Regions from separate parts of the Kribbella sp. CWNU-51 genome, predicted to be linked through region 3. Evidence: riboswitches for the same ligand, from Rfam matches in the RefSeq annotation. Region 3 holds a riboswitch; each other region holds the start of a gene.
What was found. A riboswitch is a leader RNA that binds a small molecule or an ion and turns the genes downstream of it on or off. The one in region 3 is predicted to bind ZMP and ZTP.
Positions count from the first base shown of each region.

Region 1: linked by a shared signal. The riboswitch ahead of ACXC9Q_RS03235 (bifunctional 5,10-methylenetetrahydrofolate dehydrogenase/5,10-methenyltetrahydrofolate cyclohydrolase) and the one ahead of ACXC9Q_RS06335 (glycine hydroxymethyltransferase) in region 3 are both predicted to bind ZMP and ZTP.
Region 2: linked by a shared signal. The riboswitch ahead of ACXC9Q_RS34345 (5-aminoimidazole-4-carboxamide ribonucleotide transformylase) and the one ahead of ACXC9Q_RS06335 (glycine hydroxymethyltransferase) in region 3 are both predicted to bind ZMP and ZTP.

Region 1 covers NZ_JBSXMZ010000004.1:251,888-258,861, forward strand. The annotation lists gene dop (depupylase/deamidase Dop) at 1-702, shown strand, start outside; gene ACXC9Q_RS03210 (ubiquitin-like protein Pup) at 762-971, shown strand; gene prcB (proteasome subunit beta) at 980-1,822, shown strand; gene prcA (proteasome subunit alpha) at 1,862-2,710, shown strand; gene ACXC9Q_RS03225 (NUDIX hydrolase) at 2,707-3,321, shown strand; gene ACXC9Q_RS03230 (beta-N-acetylglucosaminidase domain-containing protein) at 3,334-5,082, shown strand; ZMP/ZTP riboswitch at 5,083-5,171, shown strand; gene ACXC9Q_RS03235 (bifunctional 5,10-methylenetetrahydrofolate dehydrogenase/5,10-methenyltetrahydrofolate cyclohydrolase) at 5,201-6,046, shown strand; gene ACXC9Q_RS03240 (phytanoyl-CoA dioxygenase family protein) at 6,048-6,923, opposite strand.
Region 2 covers NZ_JBSXMZ010000044.1:11,704-18,677, forward strand. The annotation lists gene ACXC9Q_RS34340 (MMPL family transporter) at 1-2,051, shown strand, start outside; gene ACXC9Q_RS34345 (5-aminoimidazole-4-carboxamide ribonucleotide transformylase) at 2,052-2,960, opposite strand; ZMP/ZTP riboswitch at 2,982-3,062, opposite strand; gene ACXC9Q_RS34350 (nuclear transport factor 2 family protein) at 3,652-4,059, opposite strand; gene ACXC9Q_RS34355 (S8 family peptidase) at 4,192-6,974, shown strand, end outside.
Region 3 covers NZ_JBSXMZ010000004.1:887,277-894,250, reverse strand. The annotation lists gene ACXC9Q_RS06340 (MFS transporter) at 1-121, shown strand, start outside; gene ACXC9Q_RS06335 (glycine hydroxymethyltransferase) at 114-1,562, opposite strand; ZMP/ZTP riboswitch at 1,591-1,670, opposite strand; gene ACXC9Q_RS06330 (acyl-CoA dehydrogenase family protein) at 1,757-3,382, opposite strand; gene ACXC9Q_RS06325 (YhjD/YihY/BrkB family envelope integrity protein) at 3,512-4,621, shown strand; gene rsgA (ribosome small subunit-dependent GTPase A) at 4,773-5,840, shown strand; gene ACXC9Q_RS06315 (SDR family NAD(P)-dependent oxidoreductase) at 5,872-6,615, shown strand; gene ACXC9Q_RS06310 (DMT family transporter) at 6,792-6,974, shown strand, end outside.

The DNA of each region.
Region 1 (6,974 bases), 640 kb from region 3:
CTGACCGACGACCTCGGCGTGGACCGCCCGGTCAGCGCGCTGCACGAGGTCAGCCACGACCCGACCTGCACGCACCTGCTGACGCTCAAGGACGGCCGCAAGCTGACCGCGGTCCAGTTGCAGACGGAGTACCTCGAGCAGGCCCGCAAGTACGTCGAGGACAAGTACGGCGACGACGCGGACCGGCAGACCAAGGACGTGCTGCACCGCTGGGAGCAGGTGCTCGACCAGCTCGCCACCGACCCGATGAGGCTGGCCGACCAGCTCGACTGGGTGGCGAAGTACAAACTGCTCCAGTCGTACCGCGACCGCGACGGCCTGGACTGGGACGACTCGAAACTCCATCTCGTCGACCTGCAGTACGCCGACCTGCGCCCGGACAAGGGGCTTTACTACAAGTTGGTGAAGGCCGGCCGGATGCAGCGGCTGGTGTCCGACGAGGAGATCCGGATGGCGGTCTCGCACCCGCCGACCGATACCCGGGCGTACTTCCGCGGCCGCTGCATGCAGCAGTACGCGCCGCAGGTGGCGGCCGCCTCCTGGGACTCGGTGATCTTCGATCTGCCGGGCAAGGAGTCGCTGCAGCGGATCCCGACGCTGGACCCGCTGCGGGGCACGAAAGCGCATGTCGGGGCACTTCTTGACCAATGCGACACCGCGAGTGACCTGGTTCGCACCATCACTGGGGGTGCTGCCGGGTAGGGTCGCTGTAGAAGGGTCGGTTGGGCGGCCTTTCCAGCGGTTCTAGGAGGTGTGTGGCCATGGCGAAGGACGGCGGTCAGCAGCACAAGCAGCCGAAGCGTTCGTCGACCGAGGAAGAGGTCGAGCAGGTCGAGGCGTCGGAGGACGTCCAGGAGCGTAAGGAGCGGCTCGACGACGACGTCGACTCGATCCTGGACGAGATCGACGAGGTCCTCGAAGAGAACGCCGAGGAGTTCGTCCGCGGATTCGTGCAAAAGGGTGGGGAGTGAACCGCTCGATGACTTTTGATGCCTCCGGCCGGTTGCCGGAAGCCTTCCTGATCCCAGGTGGCTCGTCGTTCATGGACTTCCTGGCCGGGCACGCGCCCGACCTGTTGCCGGGACGGCGCAGCCTGGGGTCGGCCGACTTCTCCCAGGACGTCCCGCACGGTACGACGATCGTCGCGGCCACCTTCCCCGGTGGCGTGGTGATGGCCGGCGACCGGCGGGCCACGATGGGCAACATCATCGCCCAGCGTGACATCGAGAAGGTGTTCCCCGCCGACGAGTACTCCGCGGTCGCGTTCGCGGGCACCGCCGGCTTCGGGATCGAGATGGTCCGGCTGTTCCAGGTGGAGCTGGAGCACTACGAGAAGCTCGAGGGCGCCACCCTCAGCCTGGACGGCAAGGCCAACCGGCTGAGCGCGCTGATCCGGGGCAACCTCTCGATGGCGCTCCAGGGCCTGACCGTGGTGCCGCTGTTCGCGGGCTACGACCCGGACATCAAGGGCGGCCGGATCTTCTCCTACGACCCGACCGGCGGGCGCTACGAGGAGCACCACTTCCACAGCGTCGGCTCGGGCTCGGTGTTCGCCCGCGGCGCGCTGAAGAAGCTCTACCGCGAGGACAGCTCGGTGACCGACTGCGTCACGGCCGTGATCCAGTCCCTGATCGACGCCGCCGACGACGACTCGGCGACCGGCGGTCCGGACATGCTGCGGCGGATCTTCCCGGTGGTCGGCGTGGTCACCGCGGACGGCTACCGGCGGATGCCGGAGGACGAGGTCGCCGCGATCGTCGACGCGGCCTGGGCCGAGCGCCACAACCGTCCCGACGGCCCGGCCTCGGCGTCCCTGACCTGACCTTGATCCCCATCGACTGATTAGAGGACGACACCTTCGATGAGCGTTCCGTTCTACGTCTCGCCCGAGCAGCTGATGCGGGACCGGGCCGACTTCGCCCGCAAGGGCATCGCCAAGGGCCGCAGCGCGATTGCCCTGCAGTACGCCGACGGCATCCTGTTCGTCGCGGAGAACCGCTCGCCCGCGCTGCACAAGGTGGCCGAGATCTACGACCGGATGGCGTTCGCCGCCGTCGGCCGGTACAACGAGTTCGAGAACCTGCGGATCGCCGGCGTCCGGCTGGCCGACATGCGGGGGTACTCCTACGACCGGCGCGACGTCACCGGCCGCGCGCTGGCCAACGCGTACGCGCAGACCCTCGGCGCGATCTTCTCCTCCGGCGGTGAGAAGCCGCTCGAGGTGGAGATCCTGGTCGCCGAGGTCGGCGTCAGCACGGCCGAGGACCAGATCTACCGGCTCACCTACGACGGCTCGATCGCGGACGTCCGCGGGTACGCCGTGATGGGTGGACCGGCTGAGCAGGTCGCGGACTACGTCGGCGAGCACTTCAAGGAGGGCATCTCGCTGGCCGGCGCGCTCCGGCTGGCCGTGGATGCGCTCAGCCACGACGGCACCGAGGTCCGCCAGCTGACCCCGGACCAGATCGAGGTTGCCGTCCTGGACCGGACCCGGACGCAGGTGCGCAAGTTCAAGCGGATCTCCGAGGAGACGCTGGCGCGCATCCTGTCCGAGTCCAGCCCGGACGAGACTCCGACCGAACCCGTCGAGGCAAAGCCCGCTGAGGACGCCACGCCGGCTTCCTCGGCCGACGACACCCCGGTCGCGCCGGCGGACGACGACGTACCTATCGCGCCGCCTGAGGAGCCGGACGACAACCGGCCGCTGTGAGCGAGTCAGCTGAAGGTTCAGCCGCCGCGGACTCCGCGGCGGCTGAGCTGTCTCGTCCCGGCGACCCGGAGCCGTGGGAGTTGCTCGGCGAGGAGCCGGGGTTCCACCGGTTCCTGACCGTGAACCTTCGGCGCTACCGGCTGCCGGACGGGCGCGTGGTGGAGTGGGACGTGTTCGGCCCGAAGTCCGCGGAGGGCATCACGGCGGGCATCACTGTCCTGCCGCTGACCCCCGAGGGCCGGATCGTGACCGTCCGGATGTTCCGGGCCGGACCGGATCGAATCGTCACGAACCTTCCCGGCGGGCTGGTCGAGCCAGGGGAGGACCCGGCGCTGGCCGGTGCCCGCGAACTCGAGGAGGAGACCGGGTACACCTGCGAGTCGCTCGACCTGGTCGGCTGGCAGTGGTCGTCCGCGTCCTCGATCTATCGCAAGTACGTCGCGATCGCGCGCGGCTGCCGTCCCGACGGGAAGCAGGCGCTGGACGAGACGGAGGACTGTGTCCCGGTCGAGCTGACAGTGGACGCGTTCCGCACCGAGCTCCGGACTCCGGGCGCGATGACGGGAATCGATGCCGCGTACCTCGCTCTCGACCACGCCGGACTTCTCTGAAAGCTTGGGATCGTGACCCCAGAACCGCAGCAGACCACCCGCCGCGACGACGGCTTCGACCTCGGCGACACGATCGGGCTGGTGCACGGTCCGACCACTGACCCGGACGCCGAGCGCGTCGTCCGCGAGACGCTGACGCGCGCCGGCGTACAGACCATCATCGACGGAGAAGCGGCCGTCACGATCCGGTTGGGCGGAGGCGGCCTCGAAGTACGGCCCGCTGAAGGGCTGCCGGCCGAGGGGTACGTCGTTGCCGTCGGGAGCAATCAGGTCGTGCTCGAGGGCGTCGACGGGCGCGGCACCTTCTATGCCGCGCAGACCTTCGCACAGCTTGTCCAGGGCAACCACCTGGACGGCGTCGAGATCCGCGACTGGCCGACGATGCGGTACCGCGGCTCCATCGAAGGCTTCTACGGCACGCCGTGGTCGCACGCCGACCGGCTCGATCACCTTGATTACCTCGGCGCGCACCGGATGAACACGTACCAGTACGCCCCGAAGGACGACCTGTACCACCGCGAGCAGTGGCGTGACCCGTACCCGGCCGACAAGCTGGCCGAGCTCGGCGAGCTGATCGAGCGCTCGCTGCGGAACAAGGTCGACTTTACCTTCGCGCTCTCACCCGGCCTCTCGATCCGCTACACCGACGACGCCGAATTCCAGGCGCTGATCGCCAAGTTCGAGGCGCTCTACGAGCTCGGCGTCCGGGCGTTCAATGTCCCGCTGGACGACATCGAGTACGAGAAGTGGCACAGCGCCGAGGACGAGGAGATGTACGGCGCCGGTGGTGGCGGGGCCGGGCGGGCGCAGAGCGACCTGCTGAACCGGATCCAGCGCGAGTGGGTGGCGACCAAGCCGGATCTCGCCCCGCTGCAGATGGTGCCGACCGAGTACTACGACGTGACCGAGTCGCCGTACAAGCAGGCGCTCCGGGAGCAGCTGGACAGTGCGGTCGTCGTGCACTGGACCGGGATCGGTGTCGTCCCGCACTCGATCACGAGCGCACAAGCGGCCGAGGCGAAGGCGGTGTTCGGGCACGACATCCTGATCTGGGACAACTACCCGGTCAACGACTACGCGCACGGCCGGATCCTGCTCGCGGACTACAGCAACCGCGAGCCAGGCCTGGCCGACCAGGTCGTTGGCGTGATCTCGAACCCGATGAACCAGGCCGGGGCCAGCAAGATTGCGCTCTACTCGTTCGCGGAGTTCGGCTGGAACCCGGCGACGTACGACCAGCAGGCGTCCTGGCGTCGCGCGATCGCCGAGCGGGCCTCCGGCGATCCGGAGACGATCGCGGCGCTCGAGGTCTTCGCCGACCTGACGACGTACGACGGGAAGCTGCACCTGGCGAACGCGCCGGTGCTGGCCGCGAAGATCGCCGAGTTCTGGGCGACCTGGGAGGGCGGCGACCTGGCCGGCGCGATCGCGGAGCTCGAGCCGTACTTCGAGGCGATCGAGAACGCTCCGGCGCAGATCCGCGCCGGTGTGTCCGACCCGTCCTTCGCCGACGAGACCGATGCCTGGCTCGACGCGAGCTTCTACTGGGGTCAGGCGCTCCGCGAGGCCCTCCGCGTCCTCGAAGCAGGAGCCGAGGGCAACAGCTCGGACGTCGCCACCAGCCGGGCCCAGATCAACCACCTGGTCACCCAGGCCGAGGAGATCCGCGACATCCGCCTCCCGCACTCCCAGACCTACCCCCGCATCGGCGACGGCGTCGCCGACACGTTCATCGCCGAGGTGACCGCCCGGGTATCCTGACCGGTGGGCCGCGACTGGCGTTGAGGTGGGGAACCACCGGGGAACGGCCTGCCGGAAATCCGGCTGCGCCGCGCGCCTGGGCATCTGACCTGTTGTCGACGCCCGAAGGAGTGCGCGCATGACCACTGCAGAACTGATGACCGGGACCGACCTCGCCGCGGAGATCGTGGCTCAGGCGGCCGCCAGGGCGAAGGCTCTGGAGGAGAAGACCGGCGTGCAGCCGTGTCTGGCGACGGTGCTGGTGGGCGATGACCCCGCGTCGGCGACGTACGTGCGGATGAAGCAGAACCGGTCGAAGAAGGCCGGCATCGCGTCGCGGAGCGTCGTACTCCCCGCGGAGACGACCACCGGCGAACTGGTCGCCGAGATTCACAAGCTCTCCAGCGACCCGGCGGTGCACGGGATCCTGCTGCAGCATCCGGTGCCGGCGCAGATCGACGAGCGGGCCGCGTTCGAGGCGATCGATCCGGCCAAGGACGTCGACGGCGTGACGATGCGGTCGTTCGCCGCGATGGCGTTCGGGGATCCCGGGTTCCGGTCCGCGACGCCCGGCGGGATCATACGCCTGCTGGAGGCGTACGACGTACCGATCGCCGGGGCGCACGCGGTCGTGATCGGCCGCAGCCCGATTCTCGGCAAGCCGGTCGGGATGTTGCTGCTGGCATCGAACGCGACCGTCACCTACACGCACTCGCGGACCGTCGGCCTGCCGGAGATCGTCCGGACCGCGGACATCGTGGTGGCGGCGGTCGGCAAACCGGACTTCGTCCGCGGCGACTGGCTGAAGCCGGGAGCGGTCGTGGTCGACGCCGGATACAACGAGGGCAACATCGGCGACGTGCACTTCGAGGAGGCGGCCCAGGTCGCCCGCCTGATCACGCCGGTCCCGGGCGGCGTCGGACCGATGACGATCGCCCTCCTGCTGGAGCAGGCCGTCGACGCCGCCGAGGCTCAGGCGGGCTGAGTCAGCGGTCGCACCCGCCGTCCTTGTCCCGGCGGGAGTGCGGGCGAGCGAGATCGTCGATGCCCTTGTAGGCGTACGGATCGGTCCCGGCCACCATCACGATGTCGCGGTAGTCGTGCTTGCCGACGTGGACTCCAGGTGGCACGGACTGCCAGGGGAGCAGCGACTCCGCGCTCATGTAGTGGTTGGCCAGCGCCCGGCGGAGGCCGTGCCGGCCGGTGTTCGGCAGTGATCGGTGCAGCAGATAGCCGTTGAAGATCACCGCCGAACCCGCGGGCACCTCGACCGGGACGGCGTCGTCGTCGGTGTACGGGAAGTCGAACGCCTCCACCGTGCAGTCGAAGCGGAGATCGTCCTGCTCCCGGTCGGGGTAGATGACACCGCGGCGGTGGGAGCCCGGCAGAACCCACAGGCAGCCGTTCTCCACGGTGGCATCGTCGAGCGCGATCCACACCGCGGTCAGCGAGCGGTCCCTGGTCGGGATGAAGAACTCGTCCTGGTGCCATGCCTGGCCCGGCTTCCCCTCGGGCTTGATGAACAGCATCGATTGCATGGCCTTGACGTTCGGCCCGATCACCGCGGTCAGCGCCGCGACCACCCGTGGCGCCCGCAACGCCGCGAGCGCCACGTCGGACACCTTGTGCGGCTGGTGGATGCACAGGTACTTGCGCAGGACGTCCGCGGTCGGCTCGGCGGCCGGACCTCCGTCGATGACGCCGAGGTCACCGCGGCAGAGAGCCTCGGCCGCGGCATGGAGCGCGGTGACCTGGTCAGGCGACACAGCCTGATCGAGGACGACGAAGCCGTCCCGCCGGAAGGACTCGACCAACTCGTCGGTGACCTCGGCGAAGCTCGGTACGGCGGTGACAGGCTGCATCTGATGCTCCATCCGGCCTCGGGGGCGATGACCGGCTTCACGGTCTCAGAG
Region 2 (6,974 bases), on a different contig from region 3:
CCGGTTCGATCGTCTTCCACGCGAAGACCGGCACGGTGTCCGAGCAGGCCGAAGCGGTGAAGACGTCGATGGCCGCCGTCGCCAAGCTGCCTGACGTGGTCTCGGCCGTCGATCCGCTGGCGACGTCACAGACGGCGTACATCTCCAAGGACGGCAGCATCGTCAACGCTCCGGTCTCCTTCTCGGTGGTGCCGGCGTCGCTCGACAGCAGCTACCTCGACAAACTGGATGCCGCCGTCCAGCCGGCCAGGGCCGCCGGGCTTCAGGTCGAGTACGGCGGAGGCGCCGGCCAGATCGGGAAACAGGCGGACGACACCCTGTCAGAGGCCATCGGCCTCGCGCTGGCACTGTTGTTGCTGTTCCTGATGTTCCGGTCCATCGTCGCGGCCGGACTGCCGCTGATCGCCGCGATCTTCAGCGTCGGCGGCGGGCTGGCCATCCTCGGTCTGCTCGCGGCGGTGAAGGAGTTCCCGGTCTCGGCGCCGACGGTCGCCACACTGCTCGGGCTCGGCGTCGCGATCGACTACGGGCTCTTCATGGTGTCGCGCCATCGCGAGCAGCTCGAGGACGGGATAGGAGTCGAGGAATCGGCCGGCCGCACTGAGTCGACATCCGGTGCGGCCATCCTGGTCGCCGGCGGGACGGTCGTCATCGCGATCCTCGGCCTCTACGTCTCCGGCGTACCGTTCGTCGGCGCGCTCGGTCTGTCCTCGGCCATCGTCGTCGCGGTCACCGTACTGGCGGCGCTGACCCTCATCCCCGCGATGCTCGGCCTGGCGAAGTTCCTCGTCCTCAACCGCAAGGACCGGCACCATCTGGTGGAGGAGCGGGAGCTCGAGGCCGGGCTCCCGGACGAGCGAGCCGTGGCGGAGCACCGGGCGGAGGAGCGCGAGCAGCGCGACCTCAAGCACGAGCAGAGCGCGTTCGCCCGCTGGGGACGCAAGGTGAGCGATCGGCCGTGGCCGTACGGCATCGCCGCCACCCTCGTGCTGCTCGTCCTGGCCATCCCACTGTTCTCGATGAATCTGGGCCAGCTCGACGCCGGCACCGATCCGGCGGCGGACTCGAGCCGGAAGGCGTACGACCTGGTCGCCCAAGGGTTCGGCCCGGGGGCCAACGGTCCGCTGACGGTCGTCGTACAGCTCCCGTCCGAGAGCTCGACCGACAAGCAGACCCTGCTGACCGGCCTCACGTCCACGCTGCAGAAGACCGCCGGGGTCGCCGCCGTCCAACCGGCGACCATGAACAGCGCCGGTACGACGGCGATCATCACCGTCATCCCGACCACGTCACCGTCGTCGGCGGAGACCGAGGATCTGGTCAACCGGATCCGCGACGACGTACTCGCGGGGCAGCAGGAGCCGACCTTCGTCGTCGGCACCACCGCCGGGTACGTCGACTTCACCGAGAAGGTGGCCGGGCGGATGCTGTGGCTGATCGGCGCCGTGGTGCTGCTCGCGTTCCTGCTGCTCACCGTGGCCTTCCGCTCGCTGCTGATCGGGGTCAAGGCCGCGATCCTCAACCTGTTGTCGGTCGGCGCCGCGTACGGCGTGATCGTCGCGGTCTTCCAGTGGGGCTGGGGATCCTCCCTGGTCGGGATCGACGAGAAGGTGCCGATCCCGTCGTTCGTGCCGATGCTGATGTTCGCGATCGTGTTCGGTTTGTCGATGGACTACGAGGTGTTCCTGCTGTCCCGGGTGCACGAGGCCTGGATCGCGACGAACGACAGCCATCGCGCCGTGGCGATCGGGATCGGCGCGACAGCGCGGGTGATCACGACCGCGGCGGCGATCATGATCGTGGTCTTCCTGAGCTTCGTCCTCGACGACGACCCGACGGTGAAGATGCTGGCGGTCGGCATGGCCGTCGCCGTCCTGATCGACGCCAGCATCGTCCGGATGGTCCTGGTCCCGTCCGTCATGACGCTGCTGGGCGACCGGGCCTGGTGGCTGCCGGGCTGGCTCGACCGCATCATTCCCGACATCCAGCTGGAAGGCGGTCCGCAGCCGGCCCCGGCCGAGCGCGAGCCACCCAAGGTCGACGTCGCCTGATCAGTGCCGGAACAGCCGGACGCCGGTCGGCGACCAGGTGATGCCGTGCGCTGCGCACGCCTTCGCGACCTCGTCGGACCGGATGGACCCGCCCGGCTCGGCGATATGCGCGACGCCGTACCGGTGCGCTTCCTCGACGTTGTCGACGAAGGGGAGCGCACCGTCGGACACCATCGACACATCCGCGAGCGCGTCAGTCGAACGGCGCGCCCACCACGCGGCAGCCTTCTCGCCGGCGAGCCGACTGCAGTCCACCCGCGATTGCTGCCCGGCGCCCACGCCGATCGTCATACCGTCCTTGACCATCGCGACCGTGTTCGACTGCGTGTAGCGCACCACGATCAGCCCCAGCAGGAGATCCCGGGCCGCCGCATCCGACACCGCGGGATCCAGCAGCTCACGAGTCAGCGGTACGTCGTCCCGCCGCTGAGTCAACCGCAGTCCGTAGAACTCGCGAACCTCTTCCGCCGGCGGCTCGAACGCCGGGTCCGCCTCCAGCACCAGGAAGCTCCCGCGCTTCTTCGCAGCCAACGTCCCGACCACGCCATCGTCGTACCCGGGCGCGATGATCCCGTCCGACACGACACGCTTGAGCACGCCGGCGAGCTCCGCGTCGACTGGATGCGAGACGGCAACGAAGTCGCCGTACGACGACTTGGGATCGGCATCGCGGGCACGCAGGTAGGCGCCGGCCACGCTGCCACCCAGCGCCGCCCCAGCGGGCGACACGTGCTTGTACGACGCAGCCGCCGGTACGCCGAAGGCACCGGACGCCTCGCGGACGAGCTGCCACCCGGTCAGGGCATCCAGGACGTTGATGTACGACGGAAAGCCCGAGACGACTGTGAACGGGGAGCCGTCGAGAGCCGTCATCGTGGCGGGCTGGTGGGGATTCATGCCGTAGCGCATCAGGAGCCTCCGAACGAGAGCCGGAGGCGCCCAGGCGGACGACGCCTTGTCCACAACCCGCTCCCCGGTGGTACTCCACCCTCGCCAGTCGCGGTCTACCAACACCTTAGCCCGGATCCATAGACCGGTCCGGCGCTCGTCCCGCAATCCCGCCCACCGCCTCCGACCTACTCGAGGGGATATCCGGCTGACGCATCGGTGGGTGGTTCGTTCGCGTCCTTCGGGTCCAGGCGGTCGGCCGTGTTGTGTCGGTTGCCGCCGGGGGTGGGAGGATGTCGTCCCGGATTGGGTGGGAGATCCTCCCCAGCCTGGCCTGGCCGGCCCGTGGGTCTCGGCGTGGGCGGACGTGGGGCACTCACTAACCCGGTCCGTCAGCCGCCGAGGGCTCGCGGCCGAGCGGGACATCGCCGGCATCGCGCTGCTTGGTGAGTGGCGCAGGTCCGGTCAGCGCCGCGGCATCACCAGACCCGTCCCCGCCGCGGGGAGGGCTGTGGGCGGACTTCCAGGCCATCACAATCGCCGAGACGCTGGGCCTCTCCGTGGGAGACCTTCGTCGTCGCCTCGTTGTGATGGCCTGGCGATCCGGTCGACGGCACGGGCAACACCCACGGAACCGACCGGAGCGCCGGATATCCCATGACAGGGCTGCCATCGCGGGATGCCGGACCGGTCAGCATCCACGGATCCAGACTTAGGCGCGCCAGACTCCGGTCCAGTCATAGAGCGCAGCGGTGGTCGCGTACTCGCGGAGGTACGCAATGCGGCCTTGGTCGAGTCGCGCGATCGTGCCGCCGTCGAAGGCGCCGGGTTCGCCTTTCCACGTGCACTCGAAGCGCCACTCGACGATCAGCGTGTCGCCGGCCGCTGCCGATGACGTGATCTCCCAGGCGTCGACGGTGCCGCCGGCACCGAACCAGGCGTTCATCCACTGCTCGACCCGCGCCTTGCCCCGATAGACCGGCCCATACGACTCGATCACCACGCAGTCGTCGGTCAACGTGTCCAGAACGGCCGCGATGTCGTGCCGCCGCCACCCGTCGACGTACGCCTCGAGTCGGGTGCGACCGCTGTCGGTCGGCGGGTGACTGATTCCGGTCATGTCGGCCTCCTGTCACGGCAGTCTCGTGACCGCGCCGGGTGGGATCGGATACCAAAGGTCTCGACGCACCGGATCGGTGCCTATGGCAAGACGTCCGCACCTGACCGGTGCCTACAGCAAGGATGGTGCCCGGTGGGGCTTCCACGATCTTTACCGATACCGGCGCTGCTGGCCAGCGGCGCCCTGGCGCTGTCCGGGCTGACTGCTCCAGTCACTGCTACCGCAGCGCCGACAGCCGGCACGCCGGTCGTCCAGCCGGCCCCCGTACTCAGGAGTCCCGCCACAGTCACGTTGCTGACCGGCGAACACGTCACGCTGCGGCCCGGCCCGGACGGGAAGCCGCAGGTCGACGTCCGGTCCCGCGACGGTGCGCCCGCGGTCGGGTACGCCGTACGCAACGACCACGGCCGGATCAGCGTGATCCCGCACGACGTCGCGAGCCTGGTTCCCGGCGTACTCGACCCTGCCCTGTTCGACGTCACCGGCCTCGTCGAGATGGGGTACGACGACGCGCACCGCGCGGACCTGCCCGTGATCGTGCGGGAGAGTTCCGGCGCGCGGACGATGGCAAACGCCGGATTCACCCCGAGCCGCACGCTGGCCAGCATCGGTGCCACTGCGGGCCGGATCGAGAAGTCCCGGGCGACGGCCTTCGGTTCGGCCCTGACGGCCGCCCGGTCCGCCCTGCCGGCCAAGATCTGGCTGGACACTGCACTGCATGGTGACCGTGCGCCTGAGTCGGCGCCCGGGACCGGCGCGCCGACGAGCAAGACGCCGCCGAGTAGCGGTTCCAAGGCCGCAGCGGCACCGCTGGACGGATACCTGGAGCAGGTGCAGGCGCCGACCGCGTGGCGCCGCGGCCTCGACGGTCACGGCGTGAAGGTCGCAATTCTCGACTCCGGCATCGACACCGGCCACCCGGCACTCGAGGGCAAGGTGACGGCCACCGAGGACTTCACCGGCGAAGGCCCGCAGGACGACTTCGGTCGCGGCACCCAGATCGCGTCGCTGGTGGCCGGCAACGGCGCCGGGTCCGACGGCGCCCGGAAGGGCATCGCACCCGGAGCCGAACTGATTTCCGGCAAGATCCTGAACGCGGCCGGCGAGGGCACCGTGTCCGAGCTGATCGCGGCGATGGAGTGGGCCGTCGGGCAGCACGCCGACCTGGTCAACGTCAGCCTCGGTGCACGTGCGCCGTACCAGGGTGACGACCTGCTGGCCGATGCGGTCGACCGGCTGACGGCGCAAAGCGGTGCGCTGTTCGTGGTCGCGGCCGGCGACGACGGGGACCTTCTCTACGCCACGCCGTTCTCGGTCGAGACGCCTGGTACGGCTGCCTCCGCGTTGACAGTGGGTGCGCTCGATCCTGCCGGCAACCGGGCCCGGTTCACGAGCATGGGCCCGACGTACTCCTGGCGGCAGAAGCCGGAGATCGCCGCGCCCGGCACCGGCATCCTCGGCGCCCGGGCCGGTGCCCGCGACGGCGATCTGTACGCCATGGGCCTCGGTACGTCCCGGTCCACGCCGCTGGTGACCGGCTCGGCCGCGCTGCTGCTCCAGCAGCACCCGGAGCTGACCTGGCAGCAACTGAAGGCACGGTTGAGCAGCAGTGCTGCCGACAGCACCGGCATCTTCACGGGGTGGTACGGCAGTGGCAGGGTGAACCTGGACGTCGCGACGTCCCCGACCGGCCTGGTGCCGAACGTCGGCGTGATCGACTACGCGGCGATCCGCCACCCCGACGACTCGCCGCAGAAGCGCACTCTGACGCTGACGAATCCCAGTGCCGAGCCGGTCACGCTCACCTTCGCCGACAAGGAAGTGACCCTCTGGAACAAGGCGGCTCCGGAGTCGGCGGTCGTCGTAACGCCTGCCACCCTGATCGTGCCTGCCGGAGGGACCGCCGACGCCACGGTGACCTTCGACCCGGCCGGCCTGAGCGACATCGTCGGGCCGTGGACCGCGCTCTCGGACAACATCTGGGAGGGTGCGCTCGACGTCGTCGACAGCACCGGGAAACGACAGCTGCGGCTGGCCCTGAACGCCTACGACGAGCCGCCGATGTACGACGCCTCGGTCCGCGTACTCGACCGCAACGGCAAGCCGGTCTCCGGTGGCTACGTCAACGTCTTCAACAGCACCGACGGTCACTACGACCAGATCCTCCTGGACGACCAGGGTCGCGGAACCCGCCGGATCACGCCAGGGGTGCACATGGCGTACGGCTTCGTGCCGACGGGGGACACGATGACGTTCGCCATCGAGTCGAACGTCACCGTGGCCGGCAACACGTCGTTCACACTGGACGCCCGTCAGGCGGTCCAGGTGAAGGCTCCCGTGGTGGAGGGCCAACCGACTGCGGTCGTCGAGGGCACGATCGGCTTCACGCGCGGCAAGGACGCGCAGAGCTGGCAGGCCGACGACCTGCCGGTGACGGCGGAGGATCTCGCTGCCGGCCGGTTGTACGTGACGCCCACGGCCGCTCCCAAGGGCGGCTTCGCCGAGGCGGTGACCCGGTGGCAGCTGAAGTCGACCAGGAAGACCCACCACGACACCCCGGACCTGTACCAGGTCTACCAGAGCGCGAACCGTTTCAGCGCGCCGCTGGTCAAGCCGGTCGACCGGAAGGCCGTGCGCGACATGGCCTCGGTCGAGACCAGTTTCGGCACCGCGTGGGGTGGTGGCGAACGTCGCGTCGTCCGGGGCGTCCAGAGCAGGTACAGCGGGATGTACTGGACGAGCGAACGAACCGTGACGGCCCCCTCGCGCGAGGTCGAGCTGCTGTCCGCCGGTCCGGACATCGCGTGGTGGCAGTGCGAGAAGGCACCCGCCAGCGGCGATGCCGGACTGTGTGACGACCCGGTCCGGACGTACCAGCGCGGTGAGAAGGTCCGCTCAGCTCTCGGTACCGCGGT
Region 3 (6,974 bases):
CACCATGTGGGTGTCCGCGGGAATCGCAGTCGCAGGCGCCGTACTCGCCGCCGTGTTGATGCCACAACGGCGAGCGCCCGCTCCCAGGAGTGTGGAAGCGGGCGCTGCGCGAGTCAGCTGAGCTCGAGGCCTGGGTACAGGGGGTGCTTGTCGAGGAGTTCGGACGAGGCGGCCTTGGTCTTGTCCGCGACGCCGTCGGCGAGCACGTACTTCGCCTTGGACGGGGCGCCGGCCGACGTCGTGGTCGGCGTGGTGGCCGAGAGGACGTCGACGATGAGCTCGGCGACCCGGTCGAACTCGTCGCCGCCGAAACCACGGGTGGTCAGCGCCGGCGTGCCGATCCGGACACCCGAGGTGTACCAGGCGCCGTTCGGGTCGCGCGGTACGGCGTTCCGGTTGGTGACGATGCCGGCGTCGAGCAGCGCGGACTCGGCCTGCCGGCCGGTGATGCCGTACGACGAGACGTCGAGCAGCACGAGGTGGTTCTCGGTCCCGTCCGTCACAAGCTTCACGCCACGCTTCATCAGGCCCTCGGCCAGCGTGACCGCGTTGTCGGCGACCGCCTGCGCGTACACCTGGAACGACGGCTGCCGGGCTTCGGCGAGCGCAACCGCCTTCGCCGCCATCGTCTGGCTAAGCGGACCGCCCAGCACCATCGGGCAACCGCGGTCGACGGAGTCGGCGTACTCCGGCTGGCACAGCACCATGCCGCCGCGCGGGCCGCGCAGCGACTTGTGCGTGGTGGTCGTGGTGACGTGCGCGTGCGGGATCGGGTCGAAGTCGCCGGTGAACACCTTGCCCGCGACCAGGCCGGCGAAGTGGGCCATGTCGACCATCAGCGTCGCGCCCACCTCGTCGGCGATCTCGCGCATCTTCGCGAAGTTCACCTTCCGCGGGTACGCCGAGTAGCCGGCGATCAGGATCAGCGGCCTGAACTCACGCGCCTTGCGGGCGACCTCGTCATAGTCGAGCAGCCCGGTCTCCGCGTCGGTGCCGTAGGAGTGCTGGTTGAACATCTTGCCGGAGATGTTCGGCCGGAAGCCGTGGGTCAGGTGACCGCCGGCGTCGAGCGACATGCCGAGCATCTTCTGGTCGCCGAGCGCCTTGCGGAGCTTGGTCCAGTCCTCGTCGGACAGGTCGTTGACGTGCTTGGCGCCCGCCTCGGCCAGCGCCGGGGACTCGATCCGCTGGGCCAGGATCGCCCAGAAGGCGACCAGGTTCGCGTCGATGCCGGAGTGTGGCTGGACGTAGGCGTGCGGCGCGCCGAACAGGGCCGTGGCGTGGTCGGCCGCGGCCTGCTCGACGGTGTCGACGTTCTGGCAGCCGGCGTAGAAGCGGTGCCCGATGGTGCCCTCGGCGTACTTGTCCGAGAGCCAGTTGCCCATCGTGAGCAAGGTGGCGGGGGATGCGTAGTTCTCGCTCGCGATCAGCTTCAGCGACGAGCGCTGGTCGGCCAGCTCGGCCTTGATCGCGCCGGCGATGGTCGGTTCCACCGCGCCGATCACCTCGAGCGCGTTGCGGTACGCGGCCGATGCGGCGGCGGCATCGAAGGGTTGAGTCATCGTTGTCTCTCCTGCGGTTGCAGTGGGTCGAAGGCACCCAGGCGCACGGTGCCGACGGTCTTCGCTCCCCGGTGGTTCTCCACCTCAGCGCGCCAGTCGCGACCCGCTCACCCTATCGCGTACACACCCTTCTCCTGCGGCTTGTGTCCGAAGAACTGTGGCCTACAACCCTCGGATCTTCGGACGCAACGCGATCAGAGGGCGCGGGCGAGGATCGGGGCGAAGGGGGTGGTGCGGGGGAGGGTGCCCAAGACGCCGGCCCAGTCGCCGGCCAGCCTGGACGCGACGAAGGCGTCGGCGACCTCGGGTGCCGAGTGCCGGACGAGCAGGGACGCCTGGAGGCAGACGGCCATCCGGGCGGCGAGGCGGCGCGCGCCGGCCTCCGCCTCGGACACATCGGCAAGCGTTTCCAGTACGTCGTTCACCGCGGCATCGAGGCGGTCGTCCGCACCCCGTGCCGCGCCGACCTCGAGCAGCCACGCGTCCAGCGACTCCGGCCTTCTGAGCGCACGGAGGACGTCGAGCGCATTGACGTTCCCCGATCCTTCCCAGATCGAGTTCAGCGGCGACTCGCGGAACAGGAGGGGAAGGCCGGACTCCTCGACGAACCCGTTACCACCCAAGCACTCCAGCGCCTCCGCCACCATGAAAGGCGTTCGCTTGCACACCCAAAACTTCGCCAACGGCAGCCCGATGCGGCGGAACGCGGCGGCCTGCTCGTCTCCACCGGCCGACGCGTCGGCCGCAGCCGCAAGCCGCATCCCCAGAGCGGTTGCCGCCTCACTCTCCAGGGCCAGGTCGGCCAGGACGTTCTGCATCGCGGGCTTGTCGGCGAGGAGCCCACCAAAAGCCGAGCGGTGGCGGGTGTGCCAGAGGTCTTCTACGAGGGCGCGGCGTTGGAGGGCGGCCGAGCCGAGCACACAGTCGAGGCGGGTGGCGGCGACCATTTCGATGATGGTGCGGACGCCGGCGCCCTCGTCGCCGAGGCGATAGCCGATCGTGCCGTGGAACTCGACCTCGCTGGACGCGTTCGAGCGGTTCCCGAGCTTGTCCTTCAACCGTTGCAGGGCGAACGCGTTCCGGTTGCCATCGGCAAGCACCCGGGGCACGACGAAGCAACTCAGTCCGTCCGGCGCCTGCGCGAGTACGAGGAAGACATCGACCTGCGGCGCCGAGCAGAACCACTTGTGACCGTTCAGCTGATATTCACCGTCCGGCCCGGTCGGCGTCGCGGTGGTCAGATTGGCCCGGACGTCCGAGCCGCCCTGCTTCTCGGTCATCCCCATCCCCGCGAGTACGCCGGTCTTCTCGGCCGCGGGCAACCGGCGTACGTCGTACGACGTGGCCGCGAGTTGCGGGATCCACTCCTTCGCGAGCCGCTCGTCCGCCTTGAGCGCCGGGACCGCGGCGTACGTCATCGAGATCGGGCAGCCGTGACCCGGCTCGACCTGGGACCAGACATAGAACCCGGCGGCCCGGGTCAGATGCGGCGCCGGGCGGTCGCTCGTCCACGGCGCGGCCTGCAGCCCGAACCCGACCGCACGCTCCATCAGCCAGTGCCAGGACGGGTGGAACTCGACCTCGTCGATCCGGTTCCCGTAGCGGTCGTGGGTGCGCAGGACCGGCGGGTGCTGGTTGGCCGGGAGGGCCTGCGCGAGCGCCTCCTCGGAGCCCGCGACCGCGCCGATCCGGTGCAGACCGGGGTCGCGGGCGAGATCGGCGTACGGACGCAGAGCGTCACCGAGCGGGGTGTCGTCGGTGAAGAAGTTCACCCCCTGCAGTGGGGGAGCCTGGTTCGTTACAGCAAATGGGTCCGCCATGTCAGTACGGTAAGCGGTATGGCACGTTCAGGGGCAGGACCCCGTGGTGGGAGCTCCCTCTCATTGGCATGGGTCCGCAAAGTCCCCGCGACGACCTGGAAGCTACTGACCCAGACCGTCGGGGTGTGTATGCGCTACCGGGTCACCGGTCTCGCGGCCGAGGGGGCGTTCTTCGCCATCCTCTCGCTGCCGCCGCTGATCTTCGGGCTGGCCGGAAGTCTGGGCTACATCGCGAGCAAGTACTTCGAAGTCGAGACGATCGCCGACATCAAGCAGCAGATCGCCGCGCTCGCCGCCCGCGCGCTCACCGACGAGTCGGTGCAGAGCGTGATCGTGCCGACCCTGAACCAGGTGCTGAACGGCGGCCGGCCGGATGTGATCTCGATCGGTTTCGTGCTGGCGCTGTGGTCCGGCAGCCGCGCGCTGAACGTGTTCGTCGACACGATCACGATCATGTACGGGATGGGTGGCAGGCGCGGCATCGTCCGGACCCGGGCCCTGTCGTTCTCGCTGTACTGCGCCGCCCTCGTCATCGGTGTGATCGTGCTGCCGCTGGTGCTGGCCGGCCCGAACGCGGTCGACGCGCTGCTGCCGCACCGGCTGGACTTCCTGAACCAGTTGTACTGGCCCGTCGTGACGATCCTGTCCGCGGGCTTCTTGAACACGCTCTACCACCTGTCGGTGCCGCTGCGGACGCCGTGGGTGTCGGACCTGCCGGGGTCGTTCCTGGCGTTGTCGATCTGGATCCTGGGCAGCTTCGTGCTGCGGTGGATCCTGCAGAGCACGGTCGGCGGTACGTCGATCTACGGTCCGCTGGCGGCGCCGATCGCCGTACTGATGTGGCTGTACATGACTGCGATCGCCGTACTGATCGGTGCGGCGCTGAATGCCGTCGTCGACCGCCTGTGGCCGCACAAGGCGCGGGTGGTGGAGCTCGCCGCGCAGAAGGAGGCCGAGGAGGACGAGGTCGAGCCGGTGATGAAGGCGGAGCCGGAGCGGCACCACCACGAGCACCCGGTGACCCCGCTGACGGTGGAGGAGCGGCCGGAGACCGCCGTTGCGCGGAAGGTCGAGGCGCTCGGTGAGCATCGGCCGCGCGTCGTCGAGGAGCCTGCCGCCTCTGACGCGCCCGCGGTTCCTGACGCGCCCGTTGCTTCTGACGCTGCGGACGAGGCGGATCGCAAACCTGCCTCAGTCGGAAAATCCGGTGCGAAAGGTGAGGGCGACGACCTACGCTGACGGCATCGCGACAAGCGGTCCTCGATCAGGACCGCAGGACTGGAAGGGAGGCACCGCCATGAGCTTCCATCGGGCCCACCGGGCCGATGTCTCCCACACCGTCCGTCCGCTGAGCTGATCTCGCGGCCGGACCCTCCGAAAGGTTCGCCGCATGTCAGCCACACTCCAGGCCCTGGGACTCGACAGTTCCACGGCCGACTTCCTGCAGTCCGTCCCGCGTGACCTCGTACCGGGACGCGTCGCCCGGGTCGACAGGGGCCTGGCGACGGTACTCACCGAGGACGGGCCGGTCCGCGCGACCTGGTCCGGTGCGATCCTTGCGGCGATGGCCAGTGACGCGCAGGCCGGCCCATGTACAGGGGACTGGGCCGTACTGCGGTTCTGGCCGGACGAGCGGATCACGCTCGAGTCCCTGGCGCCTCGTCGTTCGGCGATCGTCCGCGCCGAGGTCAGCGGTACGTCGAAGGGCCAGGTGCTGGCCGCCAACGTCGACGTGATCGCGATCGTGGTCGGCCTCCATCCCGAGCCGAACATCGGCCGGATCGAACGCTTCCTCGCGCTGGCGTGGGAGAGCGGTGCGCGGCCTGTCGTCGTACTGACCAAGGCCGACCTTGTCGGCGACGCCGACGCTGTTGCCGAGGACGTGGCGAACGCTGCGCCCGGTGCCGACGTACTGGTGTGCAGTGCGACCACTGGCGACGGTTTGGCGGCAGTGCGGTCGCTGCTGGACGGTAACGCGACTATGGCGTTGCTGGGATCGAGTGGCGCGGGCAAGTCCTCGCTGGTGAACGCACTGGCCGGTGTGGAGCTTCTGGATGTGCAGGACATCCGTGACGACGGCAAGGGACGCCATACGTCGGTGCGGCGCGAGCTGATCGTGCTGCCTAACGGCGGGGTCGTCATAGACACGCCAGGGCTGCGGGGGATCGGCCTGCAAGAGTCGGGGGAGGGGCTGGCAGCTGCGTTCCCGGACATCACGGCGCTGGCCGAGCAGTGCAAGTTCAAGGACTGCGCGCACCTCACTGAGCCAGACTGCGCGGTCCAGGCGGCCTTGGCGGACGGCACGCTCCCGGTCCGTCGCTACGAGAGCTGGACCAAGCTGCAGCGCGAGGCCGCGTTCATGGCCCGCCGCAACGACCTCCGCCTCCGCGCCGAGACCAAGAAACAGTGGGCGCGCGCCTCCAAGTCGTACCGCCGGGACGTGAACCCGCGGCCGTAGCCCGTGCTCTCGTGATGAAAGGATCGGGAGCATGAATCGTTCGGTACTGGTGACGGGAGCTTCGCGGGGCATCGGTGCGGCGACGGCGCGGGTCTTCGCGGCCGCGGGGGATCGGGTGGCGGTGCACTACAGCGCATCGGCCGACGCCGCGGCCCAGGTACTGAAGGAGCTGCCGGGGACCGGACACGTGCTGGCACACGCCGATCTCGCCGACCCGGTCGCGATCCAGACGATGGTCGACGACGCGGCGACTGGTCTGGGCGGCATCGACGTACTGGTCAACAACGCCGGCGTCTACCATCCGCACCGCATCCGCGAGACGACGTACGCCGAATGGCAGCAGGCGTGGGCCGACACCCTCGCCGTGAACCTGGTCGGCCCGTCGAACGTCACCTGGTGCGCCGTCCGCCATATGAGCCGCGGCGGCCGCATCGTCAACGTCTCCTCCCGCGGCGCGTTCCGCGGCGAGCCCAACCAGCCCGCGTACGGCGCCTCGAAGGCAGCGATCGTCTCCTTCACCCAGTCCCTCGCCCGGGCGCTCGGACCAGAGGGGATCGCGGTGACGGCGATCGCCCCCGGCTGGACGGTCACCGACATGGCCGCCGTACACCTGGACGGCGACGGCTACGACCGCCGCCGCCTGGAAAGCCCGCTCGAACGAGTTGCCGACCCTTCGGAGGTCGCTGCCGCGATCCTCTACTTCGCCTCTCCAGAAGCCGAGTTCGCCACCGGTACCGTCCTCGACTTCAACGGCGCCTCCCAACTCCGGATGTAATTCAGTCGGCAGACGCGCCCGGACTGGCTAAGGTCCTGATCATGCATCGCATCCTCACCCCGCCGACCGCCGCCTAGGCGGACGGTCAACCGGTAGTGCCCAGGCTCTGACCTGGGCTCCTTCGGGCTGTTCGCAGAAGCCCCACGTCATCTTGCGAACACACCCCGGAGTCTGCAATGCATCACCGTCTCGCGTCCTCATCCAGGTGCGGTTTCCTCTACGTCACCCTGGCCGGCATCGCCTGGGGCACCGGCGGCCCGACCGGCGCGCTGTTGTTCGACCACGCCGCCCTGGGCTCCACCGCCGTGTCCTTCTGGCGCCTCGCCGCCGCTGCTCTCTGGCTGGCCCTGGCCCGCCTC